DNA from 3 places in the Paenibacillus sp. sgz302115 genome. Region 2 is predicted to be linked to each of the others. Evidence: predicted binding sites of a transcription regulator. Region 2 holds the regulator's gene; each other region holds the start of a gene.
The links. The regulator Rex, encoded in region 2, represses fermentation and respiration genes when NADH is low (regulators of the CRP and FNR family bind a similar motif). The targets are predictions, from matches to a motif close to TTGTGAAATATTTCACAA.
Positions count from the first base shown of each region.

Region 1: pflB (formate C-acetyltransferase) is a predicted target of Rex. The motif match lies at 4,708-4,725, and genes of this name have one in related genera.
Region 3: AC0LWN_RS27170 (cytochrome ubiquinol oxidase subunit I) is a predicted target of Rex. The motif match lies at 1,824-1,841, and genes of this name have one in related genera.

Region 1 is NZ_JBVYOK010000020.1:10,740-21,602, forward strand. Features, by position in the region: gene AC0LWN_RS26155 (extracellular solute-binding protein) at 1-1,169, opposite strand, end outside; gene pflA (pyruvate formate-lyase-activating protein) at 1,486-2,223, opposite strand; gene pflB (formate C-acetyltransferase) at 2,355-4,616, opposite strand; gene adhE (bifunctional acetaldehyde-CoA/alcohol dehydrogenase) at 4,881-7,502, opposite strand; gene AC0LWN_RS26175 (LytTR family transcriptional regulator DNA-binding domain-containing protein) at 7,790-8,173, opposite strand; gene AC0LWN_RS26180 (cyclic lactone autoinducer peptide) at 8,195-8,305, opposite strand; gene AC0LWN_RS26185 (accessory gene regulator ArgB-like protein) at 8,302-8,826, opposite strand; gene AC0LWN_RS26190 (hypothetical protein) at 8,819-9,445, opposite strand; gene AC0LWN_RS26195 (alpha/beta hydrolase) at 9,605-10,402, opposite strand; gene AC0LWN_RS26200 (Crp/Fnr family transcriptional regulator) at 10,811-10,863, shown strand, end outside.
Region 2 is NZ_JBVYOK010000021.1:86,283-97,145, forward strand. Features, by position in the region: gene AC0LWN_RS26925 (acetate/propionate family kinase) at 1-425, opposite strand, end outside; gene AC0LWN_RS26930 (3-hydroxyacyl-CoA dehydrogenase family protein) at 422-1,294, opposite strand; gene AC0LWN_RS26935 (AAA family ATPase) at 1,427-2,929, opposite strand; gene AC0LWN_RS26940 (hypothetical protein) at 2,922-3,464, opposite strand; gene AC0LWN_RS26945 (ParB N-terminal domain-containing protein) at 3,758-4,207, shown strand; gene AC0LWN_RS26950 (cell wall elongation regulator TseB-like domain-containing protein) at 4,331-4,849, opposite strand; gene AC0LWN_RS26955 (amidohydrolase) at 4,892-6,193, opposite strand; gene AC0LWN_RS26960 (redox-sensing transcriptional repressor Rex) at 6,180-6,833, opposite strand; gene dinG (ATP-dependent DNA helicase DinG) at 7,039-9,900, opposite strand; gene AC0LWN_RS26970 (tetratricopeptide repeat protein) at 10,116-10,754, opposite strand; gene panD (aspartate 1-decarboxylase) at 10,862-10,863, opposite strand, start outside.
Region 3 is NZ_JBVYOK010000022.1:34,643-45,505, reverse strand. Features, by position in the region: gene AC0LWN_RS27185 (S1C family serine protease) at 1-728, shown strand, start outside; gene AC0LWN_RS27180 (cold-shock protein) at 1,120-1,320, shown strand; gene AC0LWN_RS27175 (cold-shock protein) at 1,499-1,729, shown strand; gene AC0LWN_RS27170 (cytochrome ubiquinol oxidase subunit I) at 1,955-3,358, shown strand; gene cydB (cytochrome d ubiquinol oxidase subunit II) at 3,345-4,361, shown strand; gene cydD (thiol reductant ABC exporter subunit CydD) at 4,361-6,124, shown strand; gene cydC (thiol reductant ABC exporter subunit CydC) at 6,121-7,920, shown strand; gene AC0LWN_RS27150 (CxxH/CxxC protein) at 8,104-8,271, shown strand; gene AC0LWN_RS27145 (MFS transporter) at 8,441-9,835, opposite strand; gene AC0LWN_RS27140 (ArsR/SmtB family transcription factor) at 9,972-10,304, shown strand; gene infC (translation initiation factor IF-3) at 10,596-10,863, opposite strand, start outside.

The DNA.
Region 1 (10,863 bases), on a different contig from region 2:
TCAATCTTCATGGCCGGCAGCACGCCATCCTCAACCAGTCCGCGCAACTGCATTTCTTCATTGTACATATTTTTGATGAACGACTTCACAGCAGCCAGTTGGCGTTCATCCTTACCTGCAGAAGCAGAGAAGCCGTAGCCGTTGTTCACATCACGCATGAGCGCCGTCTGGTCGCCAACTCCGCCGTCCACAGGTGGAATGTTGAAGAAACCAACCTTGCCGATCAGGCCTTCGCCGGATTGGCCTGTCTTGAAGACAGAGGACTTCCAAGTGCCATCATACATCAGGATCGCTTCACCGCTGGTGAACTGGGTCGTGTATTCAGCATACTCGAATCCAAGCTCGCCTTTTTTGAAATAGCCTTTATCTTCCCATTCCTTGTATTTGGCAAAACCTTTAACCACATTCGGATCACTCCATTTGGCTTCACCGGTGGCAAATTTAGCAGTTACATCCGGTCCGGCATAACGCGACCAGAGGTGGTTCGCCAGCATCAAAGGCACCCATCCGGCCTTGGATGCGCCTGCCATTGGCACCTTGCCGTCGGCTTTGATATCCGCCAGTTGCTTTTCCAATTCTGCAAAAGTTGTCGGAGCCTTCCAGCCTTTGCTGGTATAGTATTCTTTATTATAGAAGAACCCTTCACCCGAGCCGCCAATCGGCAATCCGTAGATTTTACCTTCATACGTGAACGGGTCCAGATTCGAGAACTTGTCTTTGATGCCCAGCTCTTCAAGGATCGGTGTCAGATCAAGCAATTCGCCTTCCTTAGCATATATTTTGGAGTCTGGGCTGCCGAACAGATCGAAAATTTCCGGCGGATTTCCCGCTGCCATTTCGCCGCGCAGCTTTTCCTTACGGTTTACATCGGAGTCCACACCATCAAGCTTAAAGGTCAATCCTGGCACTTCAGCCTGCACCTTTCCAACAACATCCTCCAGAATGGCCAGACGTTTCTGTTTGTCTGCACCTACTTGAGTATGACGGATTGTCATTTCGAAGGGCTCGCTGCTTGCTGGTTCTTCTGTCGCCACAGCATTCGTAGCATCAGCCGTGCTAGTCGCGACAGCGCCGCCGTTGTTGTTAGCAGAATTATTATTGCCACAGCCAGCTATTACCGCAGAGCTTACGAACAGCAGAGATAACAGCAAAGTTACGCTTTTTTTCATTTTGGGTGACCCTCCCTATATATTGATTTCCCTTACAACTCTTATTATAAAAAACAGGTTCAGCAACGGTAAGGTTAAGATTCATCTACAACAGGGATAAAAACCTCTAATGTAAGCGAATACATATGTATTTAATTACAGGTAGAGTGATATTATATAACATTAACTCGAAATACCACGATTAAAAAACAGTTTATAGGGTATGATATGTCACAAAACCTAAACACGATTTCATTTCAGGTCTATTAGTATGTTCAAAAGCCGTTCCCACAGCACTAAATCTACTGTTGAAACGGCTCTTTATTCTTCCCGGTCATTATACCAGCGCTGTCTGCTTGCGTCCTTCTTCGATCAACCGGTAAGCGCGCGCTACTTCTTCTTCAGTTGGCGAAGGCACTCCTTCAAGCTCATAAGGTCTGCCCAGCACTTCCCATTTATAGATACCCATCTGATGATACGGGAGGATTTCGAATTTCTCTACACCGTTCAAGGTTCCAATGAAACGTCCTAAATTGATCAAGTCCTCTTCACGGTCATGGATTCCTGGTACATACACATGACGGACCCACATCTTACGGCCGTGGTCAGACAGCCAGCGGGCCAGCTTCAGCGTACGTTCATTGGATTTACCCGTCAGCTTGATATGCGCCTCATCATCAATATGCTTCAGATCAAGCAGCACCAAATCAGTCACATCAAGTAAATCGTTGATTTTATCGCCTTCATTATAGCCGTTCGTATCAAGAGTAGTATGCAAATTCCAGCGCTTCTTCACTTCAGTGAACAATTGCTTCACAAAATGCGCCTGTAGGGTAGGTTCGCCGCCCGAAACGGTCAGACCACCACCGGAAGTGCGGTAGTAATTCAGATAAGGCTCAATTTCAGCGAGTACCTCTTCGATACTCATTTCTTTACCCTCATTCAACCCCCAGGTGTCCGGGTTATGGCAATACTGACATTTCAACAGGCAGCCCTGCATGAATAGAACAAAACGAATACCTGGTCCGTCAACAGTTCCAAAGGTTTCTAAAGAATGTATATGTCCGTTAGCCATATGATGTCATCCTTCCGAAATTTAAAATTTTAAGTAATCTCAAACAAGAGAGTACCGCCCTTGAGACAAGGGCGGTATCACCTTGCAGCTATTTCACTGTATACCTTTTGCTTAAGCAGTAAGCTTAGGTATTACATTGTACCGTGGAATGTACGGTTGATAACGTCCATTTGTTGTTCGCGAGTCAGCTTGATGAAGTTAACAGCATAGCCGGATACACGGATTGTCAATTGTGGATAGTTTTCTGGGTGATCCATAGCGTCGATCAGTTGTTCACGGTTAAATACGTTAACGTTCAAGTGCTGAGCGTTATTGTGGAAGTATCCGTCCATCATGAATACCAGGTTGGACTTGCGGGATTCTTCATCTTTACCCAATGCCTTAGGAACGATAGAGAACGTATTGGAAATACCGTCTTGTGCGTCAGAGTAAGGCAGTTTGGCAACAGAGTTCAGGGAAGCCAGCGCGCCTTTCTTGTCGCGTCCGTGCATTGGGTTAGCACCTGGAGCGAACGGTTCACCTTTCTTACGTCCATCAGGAGTAGTACCTGTCTTCTTACCGTATACAACGTTCGAAGTGATGGTCAATACCGATTGTGTAGGCGTAGCATCACGGTAAGTTTTGTGTTTGCGGATCATGGACATGAAGGTTTCAACCAATTCGACTGCAATGCTGTCAACAGCATCGTCGTTGTTGCCGTAGCAAGGGAATTCACCTTCGGTTTCGAAGTCGATTGCGATACCTTGTTCGTTGCGGATCGGTTTAACCTTAGCGTATTTAATTGCGCTCAGGGAGTCAGTAGCAACAGACAGACCAGCAATACCGCAAGCCATCGTACGCAGAATGTCGCGGTCATGCAGCGCCATTTCGATACGTTCGTAGGAATATTTGTCATGCATGTAGTGGATGATGTTCAGCGTGTTAACATATGTCTTAGCCAGCCACTCCATCATTGGTTTGAAGCGTTTCATTACTTCGTTGTAATCGAGATATTCCGAAGTGATTGCCGGGAATTCAGGACCAACCTGTACGCCGGATTTCTCATCTACACCGCCGTTAATTGCATACAGCAGAGCTTTTGCAAGGTTGGCGCGGGCGCCGAAGAACTGCATTTGTTTACCGATACGCATTGGGGATACGCAGCAAGCAATCGCGTAATCTTCACCCCAGTATGGACGCATTACATCGTCATTCTCATATTGGATAGCGCTGGTCTCGATGGAAACCTTAGCACAGTATTTCTTGAACGCTTCAGGAAGTCTTTCAGACCACAGAACAGTCAAGTTTGGTTCTGGAGCTGGTCCCAGGTTGTACAGGGTATGCAGGAAGCGGAAGCTGTTCTTAGTTACGCGGGTTGTTCCGTCTTCAGACATACCGCCGATGGACTCAGTTACCCAAGTAGGGTCACCAGAGAACAGTTCGTTATAGTCAGGTGTACGCAGGAATTTCACGATACGCAGTTTCATTACGAAATGGTCAACGATTTCTTGTGCTTGTTCTTCAGTAAGAGTACCTTCTTCGAAATCACGTTGTGCATAGATATCCAGGAAGGAGGATACACGTCCCAGGGACATTGCGGCACCGTTTTGTTCTTTAACGGCTGCCAGATAACCGAAGTACACCCATTGGGCAGCTTCTTTGAAGTTGTTAGCCGGTTTGGAGATATCCATACCGTGTGCCGCTGCCATTTCTTTCAGTTCGCCCAGAGCGCGGATTTGCTCGGACAGCTCTTCACGCAGACGGATTACTTCTTCAGTCATGGAATCAACTTCAAGCTCGGCTTGTTGTTGTTTCTTGTCTTTGATCAGGAAATCGATACCGTACAGAGCAATGCGGCGGTAGTCGCCGATGATGCGTCCGCGGCCGTAGGCATCAGGAAGACCTGTGATAACTCCCGATTTACGGACGGCTCTCATTTCTGGTGTATATGCATCAAATACGCCTTGGTTATGCGTTTTGCGGATATTCGTGAACATTTCAACAATGTTGTTCGGAAGCTCAAAGCCGTACGCTTTGGTGGCATCGATCATCATTTTGATACCGCCGAACGGTTGAATGGAACGTTTGAAAGGAGCATCAGTCTGTACACCAACAATTTGTTCTAAGTCCTTGTTGATGTAGCCTGGTTTGTGGGAAGTAATAGTGGAGACAGTATCCAGGGAAACATCCCATACGCCGCCTCTTTCTCTTTCTTCTTTACTCAGCTGGGAGATAATCTTCCACAGTTCAGTTGTGTTGCTGGTAGGACCTACGAGGAAATCTTCGTTTCCTTCATAAGGCTTGATGTTCTTGGAAATAAATTCGTTAACATCGACTTTCTTAGCCCATTTGCCTTTTACGAAACTTCTCCAACCCGATTTTACTTCTTGTACATCTTTTTCAATCACCGACATGCTAAATCCCTCCATTTATATTTATTATATTTGTAGAGATCGCGGGCTTGAAGGTTAATCCCGTGTCTCGTGATCCCAAAGATATGGTTGGTTGTAATAAAATTCACAATAGCTTCTACATAACCGGGATCGTTGTTTATATAAACATTTTAGTTTATTTTCTGGAAATGGACTGTGACAAATATCACTCTTTCGGTGATATTTGTCACTTACATCCAGTCCCATATTACCCTATAAACTATTTGTTTATCTAGTGATTGCTAATTAGTTCTCGAATTTGCCGTAGAATGCGTTACGGTATACGTCAGCAAGCTCGGAAACCAGCGGCAGCTTAGGGTTGGCAGTTGTACATTGGTCTTCAAATGCACGGTCAGCCAGATAGTCTACGCGGGATTCGAAGTCCTTAGGATCAAAGCCCAGCGCTTGGAACGACTCTTCGATGCCGAGTTTTTTGTTCATATCGCGGATTGCATTGATCAGGCTTGTTACGCCTTCTTCGGTTGTGCGTGCAGGCAATCCCAGGATGCGTGCGATTTCCGCATAACGCTCGTCAGCTACAAAGTGCGAATATTTAGGGAACGAAGCGAACTTCGTAGGTTTCTTAGCGTTGTAACGGATAACGTGCGGCATCAGGATGGCGTTGGTGCGTCCATGAGCTGTGTGATATTGACCGCCCCATTTGTGCGCCAAGCTGTGGTTGATGCCCAGGAATGCATTGGCAAAAGCCATACCAGCAAGTGTAGATGCGTTATGCATTTTTTCGCGGGCCAGTTTATCGCCTTCGAGTGCTGATTTTTCAAGGTATTGGAATACCAATTGGATAGCTTTGATAGCCAGACCGTCAGTGTAGTCACTAGCCATTACGGAAACATAAGCTTCGATGGCATGTGTCAATACGTCCATACCTGTGTCGGCAACAGCAGTTTTTGGCAAGCTGTATACAAACTCAGGGTCGATGATTGCAACGTCTGGAGTCAGCTCATAATCAGCCAATGGGTATTTAGTATTGTTAGCTGTTGTTTTGTCTGTAATAACCGCGAAAGAAGTTACTTCAGAACCTGTACCCGAAGTTGTAGGAATCGCTACGAATTTCGCTTTGTTTCCAAGCTTAGGGAATTTGTATACGCGTTTGCGGATATCCATGAATTTTTGTTTCAGGCCGTTGAAATCAGCGTCCGGATGTTCATAGAATAACCACATGCCTTTTGCAGCATCCATAGGGGAACCGCCGCCAAGCGCGATGATGCAGTCCGGTTGGAATCTGTTCATCATGGCAGTACCTTTTTCTACGGTAGTTGTCGATGGATCTGGTTCAACTTCCGAGAACACTTCAATGGCTACAGGTGTTTGACGTTGACGCAGATAGTGTTCAACTCTTTCTACATAGCCCAGTTTAACCATCATAGGGTCAGTGATGATAGCAACCCGGGTGATGTCAGGCATTTTAGCCAGGTATTGAGTAGCGCCTTTTTCGAAGTAAATCTTGTCAGGTACTTTAAACCATTGCATATTCACGGTACGACGGTTCACCCTTTTCACGTTGATCAGATTGATGGCAGTAACGTTCTGCGATACCGAGTTGCGGCCGTAAGATCCGCAGCCCAGAGTCAATGAAGGGATATTCGTATTGTAGATATCGCCGATAGCGCCGTGAGTCGATGGCGAGTTGACGAGAATACGTCCGGTCTGCAGACGGTTAGAGAACTTCATGATTACTTCTTCGTTGTTGGAGTGGATGGCCGAGCTGTGGCCCATACCGCCAAATTCAACAATTTGAGCTGCACGTTCGATACCTTGATCAGCATTCTTAACTTTGTAGCAAGCAAGAACCGGGCTCAATTTTTCAGCGGAAAGCGGATATTTAGTACCTACGCCTTCAAGCTCAGCTACCAGGATCTTAGTGCCTGCAGGAACTTGAATGCCGCACATTTCAGCGATCTTCACTGCGGATTGACCTACGATTGCCGGGTTAACTGCGCATTTTTCAACGTTCATTGCGCCGCTTGTCAGCTTGGCAGCTTCTTCTTTATTTACAAAGTAGCAGCCGTTGGCGATCATTTTCTTCTTCACTTGATCAAAGATGGCTTCTTCAATGATAACAGCTTGCTCGGAAGCACAAATCATACCATTGTCAAAAGTCTTCGACAGAATAATGTCGGTTACCGCTTGATCAATATCGGCACTCTTTTCAATGAAGGCAGGCACGTTACCAGGACCTACGCCAAGAGCCGGTTTACCGCAGCTATAAGCTGCTTTTACCATTGCCGAACCGCCTGTTGCCAGGATAAGCGCAACGTCCGGATTGTTCATTAGTGCATTTGTTTTGTCCATCGTTGGCAGCTCGATCCATTGGATACAGTTCTCAGGAGCGCCGGCTTTAACGGCTGCATCATGAAGAATTTTTGCTGCTGCGGCACTACACTCTTGCGCAGATGGATGGAAACCGAATATAATAGGATTACGTGTCTTCGCTGCAATCAGTGCTTTAAACATCGTGGTGGATGTTGGATTCGTTACAGGTGTGATCCCCATAATGATTCCGACTGGTTCAGCAATCTTTTGGAAGCTGTCATATTGGTTGTCTTCAACAACGCCTACTGTTTTGTCGTATTTAATTCCGTGCCAGATATATTCAGTTGAGAAGATGTTCTTCGTAATTTTGTCTTCGTATACTCCGCGGCCAGTTTCTTCTACAGCCAGCTTAGCCAGGTACATGTGCTTGTCGAGTCCTGCGAGCGCCATTGCATGAACGATTGTGTTAACTTGCTCTTGATCCAGCGCCATGTAAGCTTCTTGAGCTTTCTTTGCTTTATCCACCAAAGTCTGAACATACTCTTCAGCGGTGGTTTGTTTCACTTGGGCGGCGACTTCGTTCTTAACTGCCATCTCCCTCGTCCTCCTGTCAATTTTTAGGTTGTTTTTCTCTACACATTTATCTTATCACATTCTCTTCGTCTTGCATAGTGAAATCTTTCACAAAGTATAAAGTTTTTTTTGATTTGTTTTCAAAGCGCTTTCATTTGATAAAATTCAGGGCATATTTCCATATTATATGTGTATTAATTTATGGAATTGTTATAATTCCCCATACGCTAATTCTGATCCTCGTGTAAACATACCTGAGTGTTACAAAAAAAAGGAACTGTCATCGGACAGTCCCCTCGCATTGGCATCTAACAAACGATAATGTTAGGATTCATTCGGGTAAGTTCTTGTTCAACAAGCCTGTAACGATGATAGGCAATCGTGCAGCTAACAGAACTCTGGCTGCTCATGTCGTCAAAATAAGCAACCTTATATGTTCTCTCCAGACGTGCCACGTTATCAATATTGACCGCCGTTCCCCGATCTACGATGCTGAAGTGGCATCCGGTGCTGTTAAGCGCGTTCACCCAGTAACGCAAGGGTCCCATGATGTAATAAACGCCTTCCCTCGTATGTACCAGGATAGACTGTGATTCGATGGTATTGCACTTAAGAAACAAGATGCGCTCTAAGCCAACAGTGATGATCCCGGCAGATCCGTCAGCGGTTTCGGTAACGGAAATAGCATTCATGGAATCAACCTGCTTTCTCAACTATTTTTTTAAGAGCTCGGCCGGAATGTCGCCTTTGTACCAAAATAAAAAACAATTCGTTCCTACCGTTGCTTCTGCAACCTTGGTCAGTATGTTTGCCACCAGATTCATGATCTCACCACCTTTCCAAGCACCAGCGTAACGCTCTGAGCGAGAAAGCTGAACGCAAGCACCGACGATAGAATGAAGTAATTGGAAGCAACAAGCAGCATGGCTGCAAGCTTCATATAAGGAAAATACTTTGGGGGAATCCTCGATTGCTGATCTATGCCTACCGGAGCCAGGAACAGAATTGCAAGCATTGCCGCAGTTGTCGCTACAACGGTCCATAATTCAGACACAGCAACCAGGGAGATACCAGTAAAGCTCAATGTGGAGACAACGGTGCACTGCAGATTGGATTTGAGATGAATGCCTCCTGTTAACTGGCGGAGCAGCGCGAACGAGATGAGGATTGCAGCGGCCTCCCCCGTATGACCGGTAAATAAGGAGATGCCCAAGGTTGCCAGAACAATAAATATCACATTAAGAAGCATCGCAATCGCGAATTTAAAAACTTCAACCGAGGATGGATGATCCGGTACGGAGCGTTTTAGTGAAAATGCCATTTTTGCAGCGAGCAGCTCAATCATTCATTTTCTCCTTTCTAATTGAGTAATACATTAAAAAGGTAAAGGCGCTTATGAAGAAAAGAATGCACCAGCCTATCTCATTCTTGTACATGATCAAAGAGAACAGCAGAAAGAAAAGCACAATCAATCCCACCACCAGCGTTCCTTCCCAGCGCAGCCGCAACCTTTCGAAATCAAAAGTAAAGCCAATGCCAAGCTTGAACAAAACCCACGCCAGAAAAATGCTGGTCGAGCCGGATATGAACTGACCTCCGTATTCGTTAATCACCGAGGTCTGTGAATCGGAAATGGAGCCAAAGAACAATAAGACGAGCGCTACTTGTATGATGCTAAATGCCAGATAACCAAAAATGGCTATAATAGAAGACCATATAATTGGAATTCTAATGACAACTGTCAGCAGAAATATAAAAAGCATAATGTTAATAACCGGAACCAGGAAAGACAGGTCGAGATCAGTCCGCAGCACAAAGCTCTGCAGGTTCATCAGCAGAATAATAAACAACGCAGGCCAAATATAGTCCGTCGCCTTCAGCCTGAAGAACGACATCATCATGGCGAATATTCCCACCCCCTCAATGGTTGAGAAAAACATAAATCCCGCCGGTTCCCATGACAAATGGCCTCACCGCCTGACATTTTTATGGTTAATAATTACATTATATTACATGTCTACTCAAGTAGTATAGCAAAATTTTAGCAAATAATAACTCTTTTTATCCAATAAAAAAAGACCTCCGTTGAGGCGAGAAACTCAAGAGAGGCCTTGCCTTTTGAACTATTTGGTATAGCCATTCAAAGCCAGCCAGGATGCGCAGGCCCCAGTCCAGCTTCTCGTGTGAGGCTCCTCGTCACCCAGACCAAGCCCGTGTCTGCCATGCGCATATACATGAAGGTCAAAAGGAATGTGATGTCGACTGAGCGCTGCGGCGAACTGCAGGCTATTCTCCACTGGCACAGCTTCATCATCTGAGGTATGCCAAAGAAATGTAGGGGGTGTAGCCGCCGTTACCTGAAGCTCACTGCTAAAGTGATCCACCAGGTCTTTGTCTGGGTTCTCCCCAAGTAGATTTACTTTTGTGCCTTGATGCGTCACCCCATCAGCCATTGAAATCACCGGGTAGCACAAGATCAGCAAATCGGGACGGCTGGACTGCCGCTGAGCAGGATCAGAGTCTTCACTATCTCCATAATCAAACAAAACACCGGCGGTAGAAGCCAAATGTCCACCTGCCGAAAATCCCAGAATCCCCAGTCTGCCGGGGTCAATTCTATACTCTTCAGAACGGAACCGAATCGTACGCAGCGCCCTTTGAGCATCCAGCAGCGCATTGGGGTATCCATAAGGCGCAACACGGTAACGCAGCACAAAAGCCGATATTCCGAGCGTATTTAGCCATTCAGCGATTGGTGCGCCTTCGTGGTCCGCCCGCATGCCATAACCGCCTCCCGGACAGACAATAACAGCGGCGTTCCGCTCTCCTTCCACGAGATAAGGTGTAATAGCCGGGATATCCTCGTCGCTCTTACCAAGTGCTCCCGGAGCACCTTCCGGCCATAACAATAATGTCTCCATTTTCATCCCTCAAGCTTTCCTTCTATAAAATAGAATTATTACTCGCAGGAAAAGGTTTTCTTTCCCGGCATTTAGTCTAACAAAGTATTACAGGTCATGCAAACGGAATGCTTTGATAAAGGAGTTGAAAGAGGCCTGCAGTTTGCGCTATGATCAAAAAAGCTGAATCATCTTCAGTGTGGAGAAAAGCAAATCGGGCAACCAGCTGCTATAATATGGGTTATTTTACACAAACGCCCTAATTCAAGCTCAAAAACATATTAAATCTCACACTTTCGAAGTGAAAATTATCACAATGTTAAAAATTCGACACTTTTTCGCGAAAATCTTTACCCATAAAGAGGAATTTCAAGGTATAATTAATTTAAAATTTACTGAAAAACTGAGGGAATAAAGGGGATGTCGATTATGATCAAGGAACATTACAATGTTATCGAAGCCCACGGAAATACAAACTGTTT
Region 2 (10,863 bases):
GGCACGCCCGGCATATTCACTTCAGTTGCCGTAATCCCCATCACTGCAGCGGGATTATGGAGCGGGGCAAGGTCGAACAACTGGCGAATTTTGCTCTTGGCATCACCGTCAACCAGTGCGGAAGCCTTAAAGAATTCGCCCCCGTGTACCACGCGGTGTCCTACAGCATTGATCTCGTCGATTGAAGAGATTACGCCGTGCTCCTTGTCGGTCAGACAGGCAAGCACTTTACGGATCGCGGTATTGTGCTCCAGAATTTCACTGACTTCCGTAACTTCCTGCTTGCCGGTAGGCTTATGGTTCAGAATGGAGGAATCCATCCCGATGCGCTCAACCAGACCTTTCGCAAGCACAGACTCATCCGTCATGTTGTACAGCTGATATTTCAAAGAAGAACTTCCTGAGTTAATAACTAGAATATTCATATACGGTCACCGTCCTTGTCATACTTGAAGAAGCCTTCGCCCGATTTCATGCCCAGTTGTCCTGCACGCACCATTTTCTTGAGGATCGTAGAAGGACGGTATTTCAGTTCGCCGTATTCACGGAACATATTTTCCAGAGCGGCAAGCACCGAATCCAGACCGAAACGGTCAGCCATTTCAAGCGGTCCATTCTGGAACTGGTAGCCGATACGCATAGCGTCGTCGATATCCTCAGGGGAAGCGACACCTTCTTGCAGCAGATGCATAGCTTCGTTAATGAACAGGCAAATGAGGCGTGAAGTTACAAACCCCGGGGATTCGTAAATCAATACGCCTTTTTTCTCAACAATTTCATCAACAAAAGCTTTGGTTTCTTCAAAAGTGCTGTCGGAGGTTTTCAGTCCGCGCACGATCTCAACGAGATTCACCTTTGCTACCGGATGTATGAAATGCATGCCGATGACGCGTTCCGGGTACATTGTAGAGCTGGCAAGTTCAGTCAAGCTTAGAGTTGACGTGTTGCTGGCCAGAATAATGTGGCTCGGACACACCTGATCGAGCTGATTGAATACTGTTTTCTTTGCTTCCAGATCCTCGGTAATGGTCTCAATGACCATGTCGCAGGAACTCAGTTCCGCGAAATGTGTCACTTTTTGGATACGGCTGAGGATCAGTTTCTTTTCAGCTTGGGTGATTGCCCATTTCTCAAGCTGTTTGTCGAGACTTGTCTCGATCATCTCATAAGAGTAGTCCAGTCTTTCAGTGGTTTTCTCCACCAGCATAACATCCAGGCCTTTGGCTGCCAGCATTTCAGCAATACCTTGACCCATTGTGCCACCGCCGATGACGCCGATTTTCTTAAAATTCATGTAAAAGTCTCCATCCTTTCAGGTATCTATACTTTTGTATTGTACCTTTTCTGTCGTAAAAAATAAGTAGCCCGACATATAATAATATCTTAGCATGTCTGAAAAGTAAAAAAAAATAACCGGCATAAATAATTATGCCGGTAAAAGGACGCTGTCACGAAATTGACAACGAAATTGCTCTCCGGAGAGAACTTCCTCCTTCATCAAAATGTCAAGTGAGTAGTCAAATATATTCCGCTGCTTTCCGAGTAGCTCATGGGTACGAAGCATCAATTCATCCAAAATTTTGCTATTTTCCTTCATTAGCTCCTCTGTAGTAACCATTTGCAGATTGGCAATCCCCAGGGAGGTCAGCCCTGATTTCATCATCGTCTCAACGATATCCAGCGCCTGGTCGAAATCTCCGCGTGATCCGGTGCTTCTGCCGCCGTAGAACATTTCTTCAGCAACAGCTCCGCCTAAGGAAATCATGATCTGATTCTCCAGATAGTCCTTGGTATACAGATATTGCTCGGACTGCGGATTATGCCGCACATAACCCAGCGCTTGTCCGCGCGGCGTTAGCGTAACCTGGCTGACGCTGCCCGGACGCAGCAGCTCGGCCATAATGGCATGCCCAAGCTCGTGGATGGCAACCCGTTTTTTCTCTTCATGGTTGGTCTCACGGTCCGTCTTCTCGCCCATCATCACCTTGTCGATGGCCATCGACAGATGACGCTGCTCCACTTCCGTCAGATTCTCGCGCATCATGTAGATGGCGGCTTCGTTCATGACGCTTTCGAGCTGGGCACCGGAGAAGCCGTAAGCCTCTTCAGCGATTTTGTCCAGATCCACTTCTTCATGCAACGGCTTGTTCTGGGCATGCAGGTCGAGAATAGATTTGCGGCCTTTCTTATCCGGCATATCGACCTGGATATGGCGGTCGAACCGGCCCGGACGCAGCAGCGCTGAATCCAGCATTTCCTTACGGTTCGTCGCCGCTACAAGCAGAATGCGCGGAGTTTCATTGTTGTAAATCCCATCCATTTCGGTCAGCAGCTGATTGAGCGTCTGGTCATATTCACGCTGCTGTCCGCCTTCACGCTTGCCGCCGATTACATCAATTTCATCTATGAAAATAATTGCGCTTTGTTTATTTTCTTTGAGGGCGCGGGCCCGGGCATCCTTGAACAAATCGCGGATACGTCCGGCACCGACACCAACGTACATCTCAACGAATTCACTGCCTGATGCGGCCACAAATACGGAGTTGGTATAATGGGCTGCTGCTTTGGCCATCAGGGTCTTACCGGTCCCGGGAGGGCCTGTGAGCAGAATTCCTTTTAGCGGGCGGATGCCGAATTTACTGATTTCTTCATGCCGGATCAGGAAGTCCAGCGCTTCACGCAGCTCCTGCTTCGCATTGTCCTGTCCGCCGATTTCTTCAAAGGTCAGCTTCGCGGGACCATTCTTCTTCCGCTTCTTATCGCCTCCGGCGCTAACCGTCATTCCGCCGCGCAGATGGGCAATCAGCAGCAGAGCGCCGACCATGCCCGCCGCGATAATGACCGGAAAAATATTAATCCCGATAAAAGCCATAAAAATCAGCAGTACAGGAACAAATCCGGCTAAGATCTCTTTCCAGAACTTAGGCATTATTCCACACTCCCATCGTTGCCGCAATGCGTGGCAGAATAATAAACTTGCTTTCTTTGCCGTCGCTCAGGCTCACATAAACGTTGTTGTCGTCGATTTCGGTTGTTGCCGTCACACCGCTGTATTTGGAATACTGGGCCTTAAGTCCATCCAGCTTGGCAGGTATCAAAGTATATTTATGGCTCTCCATCGCTTCAGCGACTGAGAACATCGCACTATCCCAATATTCATCCAGCAAGGCATTTGAGTGCTGATCCACATCAAGCTTCAGGGTCCGGCCGTTAATGGCCGCTTTGCCTTCAGTTGATACATACTGCACCAACTCACGCAATTTAGTTCCCGGCTTGAGATCAAGCTTCAAAGTAACTTCGTTGCGATTTATAGAAATACGGGAATCCTTGACTCCCTCATAGGATGACACAATTTTTTGCAGCGGCTCCTGAACAGCGAACTGACGATAGGCATACCAGCCGCCAAACAGCAGTGCAGCAGACAGCAGAGACGTTAGCAGTACAGGCATTAGACGTAGTTTCAAGTAACGTCCTCCTCTCAAGGTTGGGTAGCGTGTCAAAAGCTAATCCGAGACTGACATGCTATTAAGCTTGTCTCAATACAAGAAGTAGTATATCACAGGTGTATATACGATTTCGCAGAAAAGTGTGAATATATTTAAAATTTTCGATACTAATTTCTGGTCTTTCTCTCAGGCTTACCCCATATTGGATTTGATTTTGTATGACACACGAAGGCATGAAGCGTACAAAATACATTTTTGTTGCCAGAGATGTTAATCTTGGAATATATCAGAAAGGTAAAGGGGAGAACACAATGTTGTCTATGAAATTCACTTTAGAAGAAGCCATTCAATTTTCCAAAATTGGATGTACCGAAGAATGGGTGCATCTTTTTCTGAGAACGAGCGGAAATAATATTCCTTTCTCTGATGGTTTGAAACTTCAAAAAAGGTATTGGCTTGGTCCCGTACAACTGCCAATAAATGAGCTTCAAAGATGTTGCGGTCCTGAAGAGGACATGGAATATCATAATCCGTTAGCGGATTGGGAATTACGGGTTGGAATATTATCTGATTTACTTCAGAAGGGCTGGGAATACCCTCCCTTAATCGTTCAGCACCGTGAAGGAAAATTGATTGTTAGTGATGGAAACGGTAGACATGAAGCGCTCAAAAGACTTAATCACCACAAATGTTGTGTAATTCTGTGGGATAGCGACAATCAGAGTAACTTAAGCAGATGGAGTCAACTGGAGGGTAGCTAGTGAACAATAAAAAGGACAGCCCTGCCTCAATAGATATATCAAAAGCTGCGCTATCGTAAAAAAACGCAAAACAGCGGGCAGACAGAATACTGTCTCACCCGCTGTTCATATGTTCACGCCTTTCTATCTATTCGGCAAGCTGTAGCCATCACCGATCGCACTGCCGTCGGAAAAACGGTAAAACTTGTAATAATAACGTCCGTCCTGCTTATAAAAAAGCTGCCAGGCATATTCCCCGTTGTACACTCCCGGCAGCAGCCGCTTAATCGTACTCCCGGGAAGCTCCGAAGCTATAATCGAGCGGATCTGCTTCTCGGAGGTTCCTTTGTCCACCTCTTCGGCATACACACCGTTGTCGCCTCCGGCCGGTTTGCCGTCCACGGTAAAGCGGACCCAGACCATAAGCTGCTTTCCGGCGTCATTTGTGCCCGTCAGCACCCAATACACTGAATTTTCATCCCAGACCGATTTTTGGGCCTTGGTTACCTCTGTCAAGCCGGCCCTTGCTTTGGCGATATCCCGGGCTGCGCTGCGTTCGTTCCACTGGTCCTTCATAATGTAAGCATAGAACTGGCTTAATCCGAACAGAAGGAGCAGAAACAGGAATATTCCCAGCAGAAGCCATTTTCTCCTTTTCTTCAAAGTACAGCTCCCTCTCCATATAATTGCTCATGTCGCGCTAATTTAGCGCTTCAGGAGTCCTTCAAAGGTCATCTGCGCCTTGCGGCGGATTTGCTCCTCGTCCAGCGTCAGGCACTCTCCGTTCTTCACAACCTGCTTGCCGTCTACCCAGACATGTGCCACATCCTTCGCACTGGCCGAATACACCACATGTGAGAGCAGGTCAGAATGCGGAAGCAAATGCGGCTGATCAATATCAACGGCAATGAAGTCAGCCTTCATTCCAGGGGCAAGCCGGCCTACATTGTTCAGGAAAATCGACTGCGCGCCGTATTCGGTCGCCATCAGCAGCGCTTCCGGGGCCGGAACCGCTGTCGGATCGCCGCTGACGCCCTTGTGGATCAGTGCAGCCAGACGCATCTCCTCGAACATATCCAGATTGTTGTTGCTTGCTGCCCCATCGGTTCCGAGAGAGACCTTAACACCCGCACGCAGCAGCTCCGGTACCCGGGCAACCCCGCTGGCCAGCTTCAGGTTGCTGCCCGGATTATGGGATACACCGACGTTGTAGCGGGCAAGGATCTCGATCTCCTCATCGTTCAAATGCACACCGTGAGCGACAAGGGACGGGCGTGTGAACATGCCAAGTTTCTCCAGATGTGCTACCGGACGCAGGCCGTAATCCGCGGCATTCTGCTCCACTTCGCGCCGTGTCTCCGACATATGCGTATGCATCGGCAGGTCCAGATCATGAGCCGCCTGCACGAATTTTACGAAAAAGTCCGGAGGGCAGGTGTAAGGCGCATGCGGCGAAATCATTGTAGTAATTCTTCCGTCCGCTTTGCCATGCCAATTACGGGCAAAAGCAACCGCTTCAGCCAGCTTATGGTTCTGCACTTCTTCCGGGCACAGGCCGATTACGCCGCGCATCAGCACCGCACGGATACCCGACAGTTCCGTAACCTCAGCGACCCGGTCCATATGATCATACATGTCCAGGAAGGTTGTTGTCCCGCCCTTAAGCATCTCCAGCACAGACAGGGAGGTTCCCCAGTAGACATCCTCTCCGGTGAATTTTTCTTCCATCGGCCACATCTTTTCCTGCAGCCAGCTCTGAAGAACCATATCATCCCCATAACCGCGCAGCAGCGACATTGCCGTGTGCCCATGTGTATTCACAAGACCCGGCATAAACAGCAGACGGCTGCCGTCTATAGTCTGTGTGCCAGCTTCAAGGGCTGGCTTCTCTTCCCCTATGTAAGTGATAAGATCATTTTCTATGGTCATATAACCGCTCAGCACCGGCTCATCCGTTCCCGGAACCAGAAAACGTCCGTTGATAATTACTGTCTTATTGCTGCTCATCTTCCACTTCGTCCTTTCCGTCATGCAAATAATAAGCCAAGCTCTGCAAATCAGTTGTAAAATCAGCGGCGTGAACGCGAATATTGGCCGGGGTCTTCAAAATAACCGGTGCAAAATTCAGGATCGCTTCAATGCCTGAGTCTATCAGAATGTCGGCCACGTTCTGAGCTTCACTGTCAGGCACCGTGATGATTCCGATACGGATTCCCTGTTCACGAATCGTGCTGCCCAGCTCTTCCATCGGCTGTACGGTAAGGGAGTTGATCATCTGCCCTACCTTGGGTGCATAGGAATCAAATACAGCGGTGATTTTCATGGTGTCCTTCAAGTAAGCATTGTAATTTGATAAAGCGTGTCCAAGATTACCGGCACCCACAAGCGCCACGTTAATTTGCTGGTCCAGCTTTAGAATATGGCGGATTTTCTCGATCAAATAAGACACATCATAACCGATGCCTTTTCTGCCAAAATCACCAAAATAGGCCAAATCCTTGCGGATCTGCGCCGGATTAAGATCAAGCTTCTGCCCCAGCTCCTGAGAAGAGACAGTGGGAATTTCACGCTTCTGGAGATCGTTCAGGAATCGCAGGTACACAGGGAGTCTGCGAACGACGGCCTCCGATATTTTATCTGATTTCATATTTTCTCCTCCTCAAAGTTTGTATAGCGATGCTTCCTTGGTATTCTTCGTACAAACTCACTTCGTAAGCATTGGTTTAAGTTTTGTTAGTGCTTCGTAAGTATAGGGCCGTCCTTTAGCCTCCCATACTGAGCTGGCTGCTAAAGGACGGAATGTACAAGCAAATCCGAATATTATAAAAAAACTATAGCTGGTTCAAAAAACTTCAAGAAACGCCGCCGTCCTCAAGCCATTCGGCAATCCGCGGAACCATCTGGTCAGTCAGCATATGCTCCATCTTGGGTCCGGGCAGCGAATACAGGAAGTACTTTCCATAATAAGATTCAATAACTCTGGTATCATATACAATTACGATGCCGCGGTCCTGCGCAGTACGTACCAGCCGCCCAAAGCCCTGTTTGAACCGGATCACCGCCTGCGGGACAGACAGCTTCATAAAAGGATTCTTCTTCTGCGCCTGCAGCAGCTCCGCCTTGGCCTCCGCAAGCGGATGGTTTGGCGGCTGGAAGGGCAATCTGACGATAGCCAGACAGGTCAGCGCCTCGCCCGGAATATCCACACCTTCCCAAAAGCTGCTCGTCCCAAGCAGTACAGAAGCGGCGCTGTCCTGAAAACGCCGGATCAGCTTGCTGCGGCTGCCGCCCTCTACGCCCTGCCCCAGTACGCTGATATCCTCTGAGGAGAGCGCCTCCTTCAGCGGGTCATAAACCTGGCGGAGCATTTTGTAGGAAGTGAACAGCACCAGCATGCGGCCCCGGGTAGCCACCGCAGCTTCGGCCAGCGAATGCACCAGCTTATCTACAAACCGGGCATCGCCCACACTGCCTTTGACACTTGGAAAATCGCGCGGGATGACCAGCAGCGCCTGCTCCCGGTACTTGAACGGTGAGGGAAGCAGGGCTGTCATCAGACGCCCTTCCTCTGCAGACCCGGCAAGTCCAAGATTATCAATCATGAACTGGAAGGATTTATCTACAGAGAGGGTGGCGGAGGTCAGCACAATGCTTTTCTTTTTATCGAAAAACAGCTCCTTGAGCTGGGCGCTGACATCCACCGGAACGGCATACAGCTGGAGTGATTTGCCACGGTAATTGCTGCTGCCTTCCATCCAGTAGACATTATTCTCGTCGTTCAGATTCATAAAGAACCGGACCTGCTCGCGAATAGAAGCCAAATCCTTGAACAATCCGCCGATATCCGTTACCAGACTGTCCGAAGTGGACTGGCTCTCCGTATCACGCATCTCGCTGAGCATCTTGTCGCCTTTGCGGATAATTTCGCTGAGACTGAGATTGAAGGTGTTCTCAATCTGGGCCAATTCCTCCCACGCCTTCGGTTTGCTGCCAGGCAGGAGGCGTGTAACGAGTTGTCCCGCTTCGCCCGCTGCAGCATCGCTGCGCTCCGGCAGAAGGCCGAACAGCTTATCGCTGAGCATGTCCCAGGATTCCTTCACTGTGAGCAGATCGGGATAGATTCTGTCGATTACACTGCTCCATTCCGCCGCCTGCTCACTGCCTGACGACTGCAGCATTTGACGCAGTACCGGGAGCTGGCCGCTCTTGCTGTCCTTATACAGGCGCGTGAGCGTATGGGCAACAGTGAAATATTTCATTTGCATCCCCAGATGCTTGCCCGCGATATCCTCCAGATGATGGGCTTCATCAATAACGAGATGCTCATAGGCTGGAAGAAGCTGGTGGCCGGCCTTGACATCCGCGAACAGCTTGGAGTGATTGGTTACGACGACATCGGCGATGCCTGCTTCATGCTTGGCCCTGTGATAATAGCATTTGCGGAACCAGGGGCAGGAGCGCCCAAGACACGAATCTGTGTCGCTTGCCACCGTCTCCCAGAAATCACCATTGCGTCCGTTCAAATTCAGCTCCTCATCGTCGCCAGACTCCGTTTGGGTCAGCCATACGATCATTTGAGCCGCAGTCAGCACTTCTTCGCGGGCGCTTGTGAAATCCTTTTTATTAATTTTATGTTCAAACTTGCGCAGACACAAATAGTGCCCCCTGCCCTTGAAGATCGCTGCCTTAAACGGAAACGGCACGACACTCGTCAACAGAGGGATGTCGCGCTCACGCAACTGGTCCTGAAGGTTGATGGTATGCGTGCTGACCATAACCTTTTGGTCTGTGCGGACACTGTGATAAATGGCCGGGAGCAGATAACCAAGCGATTTGCCGGTTCCGGTTCCCGCCTCAATCAGCAGATGCTTGTCGCCCTCAAGCGCCGCCATGACTTCACCAATCATAATCTCCTGGGCTTCACGGCTTTCGTATTGGGGCAAGGTATCCTTGAGCCTCTTGGTCACCTCTTCCATATATTCCTTAAAGGTAATATTCTGCAGAGGATTGCCGGTTCCTGCCTCTCTGGGAGGCGCCAGTTCCGTCCAGTCCCCTACCGCCAGCGCAAGCTGACGATACAGGGTAAGATCGCCTTCCGGCTGGAAGGTCTCCATTTCCCGCTCCCGCTGCAGCCCGTCAAAAAACCAGGCCAGATCACTATCCTCATCTGCGAACAGCTCATTCAGGCGCTGAATGGTCAAGAGAGGCAGGCTGTACAGCTCCTCCAGGCATCTCAGCAGCACTAACGCGGTAGCCAGCGCATCACTGTCCGCCTGGTGCGGACGCTCATGGGTAAGCCCGAAATGAGCGCTAACCGCCCCAAGCTGATACGTGGTCAGAGATGGAAAACAAATTTTGAGAAAATCAATGGTATCCAGAATCCGGCCCTGAAACGGCAAATACCCGCACCGGTCCAGCGCACTCTGTAAAAAGTGAAAGTCAAACGCCACATTATGGCCCACCAGCACGACATCGTCGAGCAGCGGCACAAGCTCCATCATCATCTCGTCCAGCTCCGGCGCATCCTGCACATCGCTGTCCGTTATCCCGGTCAGGCCTGTAATAAAAGGAGGTATCGGCGCTCCTGGCTTGACATAGGAACCGTAAACCCTGGAGATGGACCGGTCTTCTTCTATAATGGCAAGGCCAACCTGGATGATCTCACCCACGGATTGGGTTCCTGTAGTTTCAAAATCAAGCACGGCAAATTTCATTATAAGTTCAATTCCCTTTCACTTGAGACTCCTTATCAGCATAACAGAAGTTACGAAAAAAGGCGATGCACCCCCTAGCCAAGCTGGATGCACCGCCCAATATGGATGTACAATGACAAGTGGAAACGTCTGTGCCGTCCTTAAAAGGACGGCATCCGTTTCAGCGAGAAATATAAGGCTAAAGTATAGCGTGAAACTTATACTTTCTTATATTTTTACAAAAGCGAAACCAGCTGATTTCCGAACTCAAGCTTCCCTCCCCGCCTGCGGCAAACCTCCAAATTGACGTTTGGCTCACGGAGCAAGGGGTCATGATGCAAGGAAAGGACAAACAGCTCCTGAGCTTCATTGAAGCGCTCCTGAGAGGCCCTGATGCAGCCCATCGCGTTGTAAATCATGGCCTTCAGCTTCCGTTCACGGATCAAGGCCAGCATGTGGTCCAGATGATCCCAGGCAGCATCATACCCGCCCTCCTGCAAATACGCCATCGCCAAATACAAACGTGCCGCCAGACTGTCAGGATACCGCGCAATGACTTCCTTAAATTGGTCAATGCATTTGCGGTACATCAGAAGCTTGTAGTACCCCTGTCCACGGACAAAGGAGTCCATCGCCAGCTCGGGAGCTTCCGCTTGCGGCTCCTCCACGGGAGGAGCTGAGAAATCCGCACTTTCACGGAATTGGCTCAGCTTCTCGGCAAAGGCCAGCCACTCGTCCATCACTTCATCGGACAGCCTGTGCAGCATGTTGTATTTGCATAAAAGATCATTTCTGCGGGCACCCTCCGCTGCAGGAAAGTCTTCGGCGATTTCCTGAAGCATCTTGTTCATCTCAGCAAATAAATGTTGAAACATGGAGCATCCCACCCTTACTGAAAATGAAATCAGCTTAAGCTTGCCTGCCTTCATTTTTCGCAGGAGCGGGCCGCTTCATCCCTGCCATTGATTACATGGCTGAGCTGTT
Region 3 (10,863 bases), on a different contig from region 2:
TAAGCGACATCGCGGTGCTCTCCATAGACGCCAAAGGCATCAATACCATTGCCCAGATTGGCGATTCCTCCAAGCTGCGTTTTGGTGAGACGGTGATCGCCATCGGCAATCCGCTGGGACTCGGGGATTCGCTAACCTCAGGTATTGTCAGCTATACCGAGCGGACCATTCCCGTATCGCTGAACCAGGATGGCGTATATGACTGGGAGCAGGAGGTTATTCAGACCGATGCCGCGATTAATGAGGGCAACAGCGGAGGCGCACTCGTAGATCTGAACGGCAAGGTAATAGGCATCAATACAATGAAGATCTCTGATACAGGTGTGGAAGGCCTCGGCTTTGCCATTCCTGCCAATCATGTGATAGAAACGGCGGATGAACTGACAGCCAAAGGGAAAATAGCCCGTTCGTACTTGGGTGTATATTCCGTTGATCTGAACAATCCTTATGTGCCGCTCGCAGAGGATCAGCGCAAGGAGCTGAACCTGCCGACGAGTGTGAAGGATGGGGTAGTCGTGCTTGATGCTGTAGGTCCAGCAAAGGAAGCGGGACTGCAGCTCAATGATGTCATTACGAAGTTTGACGACCAGCCGATTACATCTACGCTTTCACTGCGGAAATATCTGTATGATCACACTAAGATCGGCGATGAGCTTACAATCACTTTTTACCGCAATGGGGAAATGAAGCAGGTCACTGTGAAGCTTCTTGAGAAGCCGGAGGAATAAAAACGCATCAGGCAGTATATAATGATGAAGCAGTCACATAAAGAGAGGCGGCGAGCCGCCCTTATAATTATTATTTAAGGGCGGCAACCGTTTCTAAGTGAAATACTTAGGGTAAAGGATAGTGAAGGAATTAATTTATATACTTTTTATATGCTGGTAGCCCTTACATTGGGAGAGCAACCTTATTAGGGGAAAAACGGAGAAATTCGGATGAGCCAGCTTGCCTTTGTTAATGAGGTGTGGTAACATGAAAATTAATCATACAATTGATACCTGATTCACGTATTGAAAAGGGCTGTCAACTGAAGCACAACCTTTTTCAATGTGTGAATTTTTTCTTTGTTTGAAGATAAAAAGAACATATTAATTTAAATTTGTGGAGGTAACACACATGCAAACAGGTACAGTTAAATGGTTCAACGCAGAAAAAGGATTCGGATTCATCGAAGTTGAAGGCGGAAGCGACGTATTCGTTCACTTCAGCGCAATCACTGGCGAAGGCTTCAAAACTTTGGATGAAGGCCAACGCGTTGAATTCAACGTTGTTCAAGGCAACCGTGGACCACAAGCCGAAAACGTTGTAAAACTGTAATAATAGAAGGAACCGTCCCGCTTGTGAAAGCTGGGACGGTCTTTTTTTAGAATGATAAGGAGTAACAATCCTTATATTCTCAATGAAACGGTTGCCGTCCTTAGAATAAAGGGCGGCAACGCCGTTTTTACTTGTCTGGATTCTCGGGCTTGTTACATAAAGGAAGGGAGGAACGGCAATGAACTACCGGAAGAAGCCTTTGGAGGAAGTACCGGAGGAAAATACTGAAATATGGGCCTGTACCAACGATGGATGTAACGGATGGATGAGGGATAATTTCGCATTTGAGCATGCGCCTTCCTGCCGTCTCTGCAACTCTCCGATGGAGCGTTCCATGAAAATGCTGCCACAATTGCTTAATTCGAATGGCGATCTTAAATCGCTGAAGAAGGGCACTTCCATTAGCTAATGAGCACCTTTATGAGTCAAGCTTTCTCTATAGAATGATGCACACATCCAAGACGGTAAAACCGTCTTATTTTTTTTGCTTTATGAACGTAATATTGTGATATTTGTCACAAATTTATTGATTTTTAGGCCGAAACAGGGTGTATAATGTGATTAATATCACACTTAAGGTGTTAGATTTTTGACAGAATATATGTAATGAATGGGGAGAAGGAAGGGGAGAAATATGGATACAGTAATACTGTCGCGTATACAATTTGCGTCGACGACGATTTTTCATTATTTCTTTGTACCGGTGTCAATTGGACTTGCGCTCTTGATTGCAATCATGGAGACGATGTATGTCAGAAAAGGCAATGACGAGTACAAAAGAATGGCGCAGTTCTGGGGGAAGCTTTTCCTCATTAACTTTGCCGTAGGTGTAGTAACAGGAATCCTGCAGGAGTTTCAGTTCGGAATGAACTGGTCCGATTATTCACGCTTTGTCGGTGATGTGTTTGGAGCTCCGCTGGCCATTGAAGCGCTGCTGGCCTTCTTTCTGGAGTCTACATTTATCGGATTGTGGATTTTTGGCTGGGACAAGGTTCCGAAGAAGGTTCACTGTCTCGCTATTTGGCTGGTAGCCCTGGGAACGATGTTATCGGCATTCTGGATTCTGGCCGCGAACTCTTTTATGCAGCATCCGGTCGGCTTTGCCATTAACAATGGCCGAGCTGAAATGAATGATTTCTTCGCCCTCATTACGAACGGACAATTGTTGGTGGAATTCCCGCATACGGTGCTCGCCGCTTACGCTACAGGCGCATTCCTGGTAACGGGTATCAGTGCGTATAAGCTGCTGAAGAAGCAGGATGTTTCTTTTTTCAGAAAATCGTTTGAAATTGCTGCTATTGTCGGGGTTGTATCCTCGTTTGGCGTAGCCATTGCGGGTCATGCTCAAGCGCAGTATCTCGTAGAGACTCAACCGATGAAAATGGCTGCTACAGAAGCGCTTTGGGATGACAGTGGAGATCCTGCGGCGTGGACGGTCTACGCAAACATTGATCCTGATAATAAAGTAAGCACACACGAGATTAAGGTTCCGTATATGCTAAGCTTTCTCTCCTACAGCAAGTTCTCCGGATCTCTTAAAGGTATGAATACGCTGCAGGCAGAGTATGAGCAGAAGTACGGACCTGGGGATTATATCCCGCCTGTACGCACAACGTTCTGGAGCTTCCGGATCATGGTTGCCGCAGGTACGGCGATGATCGGGCTTGGAGTCTATGCGATCTACCTGATGTGGCGCAAGAAGATGGAACGTCCGAATACCTGGTTCATGCGCTTAATGCTCTGGGGGCTGCTGCTTCCGCCAATCGCTAATGTGTCGGGCTGGATCATGACTGAAATCGGGCGTCAGCCTTGGACGGTATTTGGACTCATGACCACAGCGGATAGTGTGTCTCCTAATGTTACGGCTGGTCAGGTGCTGTTCTCGGTCATTTCCTTTACGGCAATTTACGCCATACTGGGAGCTGTGCTGGTTGGACTGTTCATCAAAGTGATCAAAAAAGGCCCTTATGCCATGGATAACGATCACGGTGACTCGCATGATCCATACACGAAGGAGGGATCGCATGCTTTCTCTTAATGAATTATGGTTTGTGCTGATTGCGGTATTATTTATCGGATTCTTCTTTTTGGAAGGCTTTGATTTCGGCGTAGGGATGGAAACCCAGTTTTTGGCCAAAAATGATACGGAGCGCCGGGTGCTGATCAACTCCATTGGCCCCTTCTGGGATGCGAATGAGGTGTGGCTGCTTACGGGTGCGGGCGCGATGTTCGCGGCTTTCCCTAACTGGTATGCAACACTGTTCAGCGGCTTCTACATTCCGTTTGTCTTCGCTCTGCTTGCGCTGATTGCCCGTGGTGTCGCTTTTGAATTCAGGGGCAAACGTGATTCGCTGGCTTGGAAAAGAACCTGGGATGCCTGCATCTTCTTCGGCAGCTTCCTTCCGCCATTCCTGCTCGCCGTAGTGTTCGCCAGCTTCATCAAAGGGCTGCCGATTGACGGCGACATGCAGATGCATGCCGGCTTCTTCGATATCGTCAACGTCTATACGGTAGTGGCAGGACTTACGGTTGTGCTGCTCTGTCTTGTGCATGGCCTAATGTTCACGACACTCCGTACGGTTGGCGATCTTCAAGAACGGGCGCGCAAGCTGGCACAGAAGCTGCTGTTCCCGCTGGCGGCTCTGCTGGTTGCCTTTGTAGCTATGACATATTACATGACTGATGTATTTGAACAACGCGGGGGACTTTTGCTCGTAGTTATCATTCTTGGAATTGCTGCTTACGTGCTGTCCGGCTATTTCATGAGCAAGAAGAGAGATGGCTGGGCGTTTGGAATGACCGGAGCGGTTATGGCCTTGTCGGTGCTCTCCATCTTCGTCGGATTGTTCCCGCGTGTAATGATCAGCTCAATTGATGCGGCATTTAGCTTGACGATTACCAATGCTGCGTCGGGCCATTATTCACTGAAGGTAATGACGATTGTGGCGCTGTCGCTGCTGCCGTTCGTGCTAGGTTATCAGATCTGGAGTTATTTTATCTTCCACAAACGGGTTCACGAGAAGGAGCATCTTGAATACTAATGGATAAAAATTTGCTTAGGGTTGCAGGAGTTAAGCCGGTCTTTCTGATCGTAGGCTTCCTTACCCTGGTGCAAAGCCTGTCCATCCTTCTGCTGGCGAAATCGCTGGCAGAAGTTGTCTCTGCGCTGTTTGCGGGAGAACCGCTGAAGGAACAAGGGGCTAAAGCGCTCTTGTTCCTTCTTGCGTTTCTGGTGCGCCACGCCTGTGCGCTGCTGATGAGCCGTGTGTCTTACCGTTTCGCGGAAGCCACCGGCAGCAGCATGCGGAGACAAACGATGGATAAGCTGTTCCAGCTGGGGCCGAGGCTGGCGGGCGACCGGGGAACCGGGGATTTGGTCACGCTTGTGCTTGAAGGAGTTGCGAAGTTCAGAACGTACATGGAGCTGATCATCCCGCGAATGGTAGGAATGGCGGTAACGCCGGCCCTGCTGCTGGTGTACGTCTATACCCTGGATACATCAAGCGGTGTCATTCTCACCTTGACGATGCCGATTATTATTGTCTTTATGATACTGATCGGAATGACGGCGCGCAAGCAGATGGACCGCCAATTGAAGTCGTACCGCACGCTGTCTAATCATTTTGTGGATTCGCTGCGCGGTCTGGAGACACTCAAGTTTCTTGGGCGCAGCCGCAGCCACAGCGAGAGTATTGCCGCTGTCAGCGACCGCTACCGCTTGGCCACCATGCGCACGCTGCGCGTAGCTTTTTTGTCTTCATTCGCGATGGATTTCTTCACCATGCTGTCCGTCGCATCGGTAGCAGTGAGCCTGGGGTTGCGTCTTGTTAACGAACAAATGACACTGGTCACGGGATTGACGATTCTGATTCTCGCACCGGAATATTTCCTGCCGGTCCGGCTGGTCGGGGCGGACTTCCACGCTACACTGGACGGCAAGGAAGCGGGAGAAGCGATGAGGAGCATTATTGACCGGAAGGCTGTCCAGGCTGAGATGCTGGAGGCGGATGGTGCTGAAGGCTCCAAGGCTGCTGCATCCAGAGCTGCCGTATTCAATTGGCAGAAGGACAGTGTGCTTGCGCTTCATCAGGTGGGCGTGAAATATGAAGAAGACGGCGTTGCTTCGCTGAACGAAGTGAATCTGGAGTTCAAAGGTTATGCCAAAATCGGCATTATCGGAGAGAGCGGAGCTGGCAAGTCTACACTGGTAGATATTCTGGGCGGCTTTCTGCATCCTACCTCCGGCACGATTGAGTTGAACGGTAACCGGGTCAGTGCGCTTACAGATGAGGAATGGCGCAAGATGACCTCTTATATTCCGCAGCGGCCTTATATTTTCAGCGGTACGCTAGCGGATAATGTTCGTTTTTATTACCCTGAAGCGACGAATGAAGCTGTTGCAGGGGTTATTGCTGCCGCAGGACTATCGAAGCTGGCTGACTCCCTGCCGAATGGGCTGGATGAAATGATCGGCGGCGGCGGCCGTTCGCTAAGCGGCGGACAGGAGCAGCGTGTAGCGCTGGCCCGCGCACTGCTGAGCAGCCGTCCGGTAATGCTGCTGGATGAGCCGACCGCCCATCTCGACATTGAGACAGAATATGAGCTGAAGGAAACGATGCTGCCTCTTTTTGAAGGGAAGCTGGTATTTCTCGCTACCCACCGGCTACACTGGATGGTCGATATGGATCTCATTGTCGTTATGCAGCAGGGGCAGGTCGCCGAGGTTGGCACCCATCGCGAACTTGTGGCCCGCAAAGGGGTCTATTATGACCTTATTCAAAGCCAATTGGAGGGAATCCATTGAAACGTGAAGGATGGTTTGCTCCCTATTTTCATACGTACTTCTGGCGGTTCCTGCTGATTATTGCCTTGGGTGCGCTGACGATTTTCTCAGCCTCCTCCCTGATGTACACCTCGGGGTTCCTGATCTCGAAAGCATCCATACCGCCGGAAAATATTCTGATGATCTATGTGCCGATTGTTGGCGTACGTACCTTCGGAACGAGCCGGGCGGTAATCCACTATGTGGAGCGCCTCGTCTCCCATGATACGATCCTGCGGATTCTCTCCAGGATGCGCATCCGGCTGTACAATATTCTGGAACCGCAGGCGCTGTTCCTCTCCTCGCGCTTCCGTACCGGGGATATTCTCGGCATGCTGGCCGATGACATAGAATATCTGCAGAATGTGTACCTGCGCACCGTATTCCCCAGCATCATTGCCCTTCTGATCTATGCCACCGCGATTATTTCGCTGGGCACATTCGATGTGGCGTTTGCCCTGCTGATGGGGCTGTACATGCTGGTGCTGGTTGTTGTGCTGCCGCTGGTTTCCCTGCTGCTGACGCGCTCGCGCCAGCGGCAGGTGAAGCAGGAGCGCAACCGGCTCTACCAGAAGCTGACCGATGCCGTACTGGGCATGGGCGATTGGGTGATCAGCGGACGGCAGAGCCAATTCGTCGCCACCTATGAAGCGGACGAGAAGTTGGTCGCCCGCACGGACGGAGCGCTGCGGCAATGGGCGCGCCTGCGGATGTTCATCGGCCAGGCCGTTGTTGGCTTCGGTGTGCTGTCGATGATTTACTGGGCGGCGGGCGAGTACCAGAGCGGCGCCATCGCCGGAACGCTGATCGCAGCGTTCGTGCTGGTGGTGTTTCCGGTGGCGGATGCTTTTCTGCCGGTATCGGATGCTGTGGAGAAGATACCACAGTACCGCAATTCGCTGGAGCGCCTGTCCGGTGTGGAAGAAGCGAAAGATAGTATCCCGGGAGTGGAGGCAGAAGCTAGAACCGCGGATGCGGCTGCTCTTGCAGAAAATGCTACGAAGAGAATCCAGGAAAATCAGCAGGCGCATATCGAGCTGCGGAATGCCGGATACCGCTATGCTGCCGGAGATGACTGGTCGATACGCGATCTGAATCTCGACATTCCGCAGGGACGGAAGATTGCGATCATTGGCCGCAGCGGAGCGGGCAAGTCCACGCTGCTGAAGGTGATTCAAGGCGTAATAACCCCTTCCAATGGCTCGGCTGTAATCAACGGGGTTGATGCCTCGGCATACGGCGAGATGATCCCGAAGATCATCGCTGTGCTTAACCAAAGCCCGCATTTGTTCGACACCACGGTGGCGAACAACATTCGGCTTGGCGGCCCGGAAGCATCAGATGAAGACATCAAGCGGGCCGGGGAGCTGGCTAAGCTGGATGCCCTGATCACTTCGCTGCCTGAGGGCTACGATACTCCTGTGCGTGAAGCGGGGCAGCGCTTCTCCGGGGGGGAACGCCAGCGGATTGCACTGGCCCGTATCCTGCTGCAGAATACCCCCGTTGTTGTGCTCGACGAGCCAACAGTCGGTCTTGATCCGCGGACAGAGCGCGAGCTGCTGGCCACGATGTTCGAGGTGATGGAAGATAAGACCGTAATCTGGGTCACGCATCATCTGGTGGGTGCGGAACAGATGGACGAAGTGATTTTTATGGAGAACGGGATTGTGGAAATGCGCGGCACCCATGCGGAGCTAATGGCCCGCGAACCCCGCTACCGCAGGCTGTATGAGCTGGACCGGCCCAGCGGGTTCCTGGGAGAGCTTGCGGGGAATTAGACATTTGGAGATGCCGAGAGGCTCCTTCCGCCCGGTTTGGGCGGGGGAGCTTTTTTATTCATATTCAGAAGTTTGCAGGCTAGTGTGCAAATTACGCTCCGGGAGTTCCTTTTTGCGGGGAAGTGTGGTAGAACAATAGAAGGAGTATATACCGTAGCAGCACAGAAAGGGATGCTTGATTGAATGTATGTAGTGTGTAAGGAACACGTGGAGCTGGCCATTGAGAAATTTGTGGACGAGTACGAGGATGCACCGGATATTGTGGATCTGAAGGAGACGGAATTCTCGGACTGGGACCCGCCGGCGAAATGTGCGGAATGCGATAAGAATGCAGAGGTCCTGGTAGTTTAGGGCCGCAGTACTTCATCATAACTTGGAACAATTATTTAAAAGCTGACCGCAGACGTGGTGTGCATACACCCATGAATGGGGTCGCTTTTAATCAGGCATACCCTGCGGCTGTGAAATGAGCTGCAGGGTATTTTTGCGTAATACAGACTGTGTGCGTGCCTGAGGAACATTATGCATCCGCCAGATTCCCGCCCATGCTGCTGCGCCGGTAGGCAAAGGCTGAGGCAACGGCGATCAGTGCGGCAATGGAAAGTCCCCAATAGATGTTGGAGTACGCCGCAGCCAGTGACAAGCGGCTTTGCCATTGTAAGGCGCTGGCCGCCAGGGCTACGCCGAACGCTCCGCTGAAGAACTGCATGAGCTGAAACAATCCCATCCCGGAGCCAATCTGGGAGGCAGGGAGAATACGGGAGATTTCATTGGATACACCACTCGACAGTGTTGTGAAGGCAAGACTCATAATCATATATACGAGCATTACAGCCACCCATGAATGTCCGGCGAATATAGCAAACAGCACGGTAGCGGTAAGTACAAGCAGCGGCACATAACGCAAAATTCCTCCGTTGCCATAGCGGTCAATGATCCGCCCAACCGAACGCGAGACGAAAATCGCGAGCAACGAACCGGGGAAAATCACAAGCCCGGCATGGCTTGCGCTGAAGCCGAAGCGGTGGGTTAGGATTTGCGGCAGCAGGAACAGCGTTGCAAAGCTGCACAAGTAAGAGGCAATCCCAACCAGAGACAGCACCAGATACGAACGGTTCCGGAAAAGGGACGGCAGGACAAACGGATCGCGAGTGGTGCGGATCCGGCTCACGAACAATAAAATAGCGGCAAGCCCTGCGACAAGTGCAATCCAAAGCCCGCTTGTCAGGAACAGTAGGAGACCGGTGGTGCCAACTCCAAGGAATAAGCCGCCAAGGGCATCAAACGAACCACGGCTAGGCACTTCTTTTGGCAGCAAAATTAGAAACAGCGGTACGAGCAGTAGAATGAAGGTAGTGACGGCAAATAGCCAGTTCCAGCCAAGATATTGGGTGATAGCTCCGCCCGCAACAGGGCCGAGGCCAAGGCCAAGCGAAACTGCGGACATAATGGTAGCCATCGCTTTTCCGCGGCGCTTCACCGGAACATACCGGGTGAACAGAACCAGCGACAGTGACATGACCGCCCCCGCGCCGGAGGCCTGCACAATACGCACAATCAGCAGGAAGATAAAGTTGGTGCTGAAAAAGCCGGCAACTGCGGCAACACCAAGCGTCAGCATACCAAGCGCTAGCAGCCTGCGGATCGGCAGGAAGTCAGAGAGCCTGCTATAAGTAATTGAAGCGATGGAGAACATAATGGAGTACCCGGTTACGATCCAGGATGCGGCGGCAGGGGAAATGCCGAATGTCTCGGTCACATCGGGCAGTGCCAGGTTGAACATGGCAGTGTTCATAATGACGAGAACAACTGCAATACTGAATAGAAGGGTCAGCAGCCCTTCCTTTGGAAGAGTGGCTTCCACGGATGAGCCTTCATTTTCCGCAGCAGCAGAAGTTTGATTTGTTGAGTCCATGTGATGGCCACTCCTTTTATTTGTTTTATAATTCGATTATATTCGAACATTTGAAATATAGCATGCGTTGATATAAAATGCAATTAGGAACATGAAAAATTCAGCAGCCATTTGTACCGCGAAGGGGATTTTATTCATGAAGATACTTTTTCATCCGGATCGCAAGGATATCCAGCTTGCCTCTGTACTGTATGCGCTCAGCGATCCGATTCGCTTATCTGTCGTTTCGGATATTCATAAAAATGGCGAACAGGCCTGCAACAGCTTCATTGTGCCAATTGCCAAGTCGACCATGTCCCACCATCTTCGGACACTTCGTGAGGCAGGAGTTGTTCATACGCGTGTCCATGGTACACAGCGCATTGTGTCGCTGCGCACTGAGGATTTGAATGCCCGGTTTCCCGGGGTGCTTGATTCCGTACTGAGTGCCTATGAGGCTGGGGAGCAGCCTGAAGCACTCGAAGAATGAAGGATATTCGCTCAGGGCGTCTGACGAAGGGCTTTTGAAAATAGTAATCGGGTTTATTTTGGAGAGCGGTTTCTTTTTATGGCGGAGCTGCAGGGATAAGAAATTGAAGGGGATAAGTAATGTAAAACGGGGGTGCTCCAAAAGCCACGAAAGTGGCTGCTTGGGACACCCCCATATTTTCCGCTGAACCGGTACCTGAAATCGATGCAGAGTAACGCTGCTGTGGGAGCGGATGCTCCTGTAGAGGACAGCTAGATCATTTCTAATAGGATCAATCCTTCATCTAACCCTTTAGCGCGGGTTGACCTTTACCTGTGAGCCTTTCCCGCTGGTCTGAATGCCTGTTTCCTTGGTTCCGGCTTCCTTCAGGTCGGCCAATAAACGTTCCAGTACTGCCTTGGCGTCAGCCGCTTCCTTCGCACCGGAAGCCTTAACTACAAGCTGCACCGGCTTGCCGGAGCGCAGATGCTTGTCTGCTTGACGCAGCTTCGTATCGTAATCATGCTCCTCGATGTGGGCAGTGAAGCGCAGCTCCTTGACCTTTTCTTGTCTGCCGTTA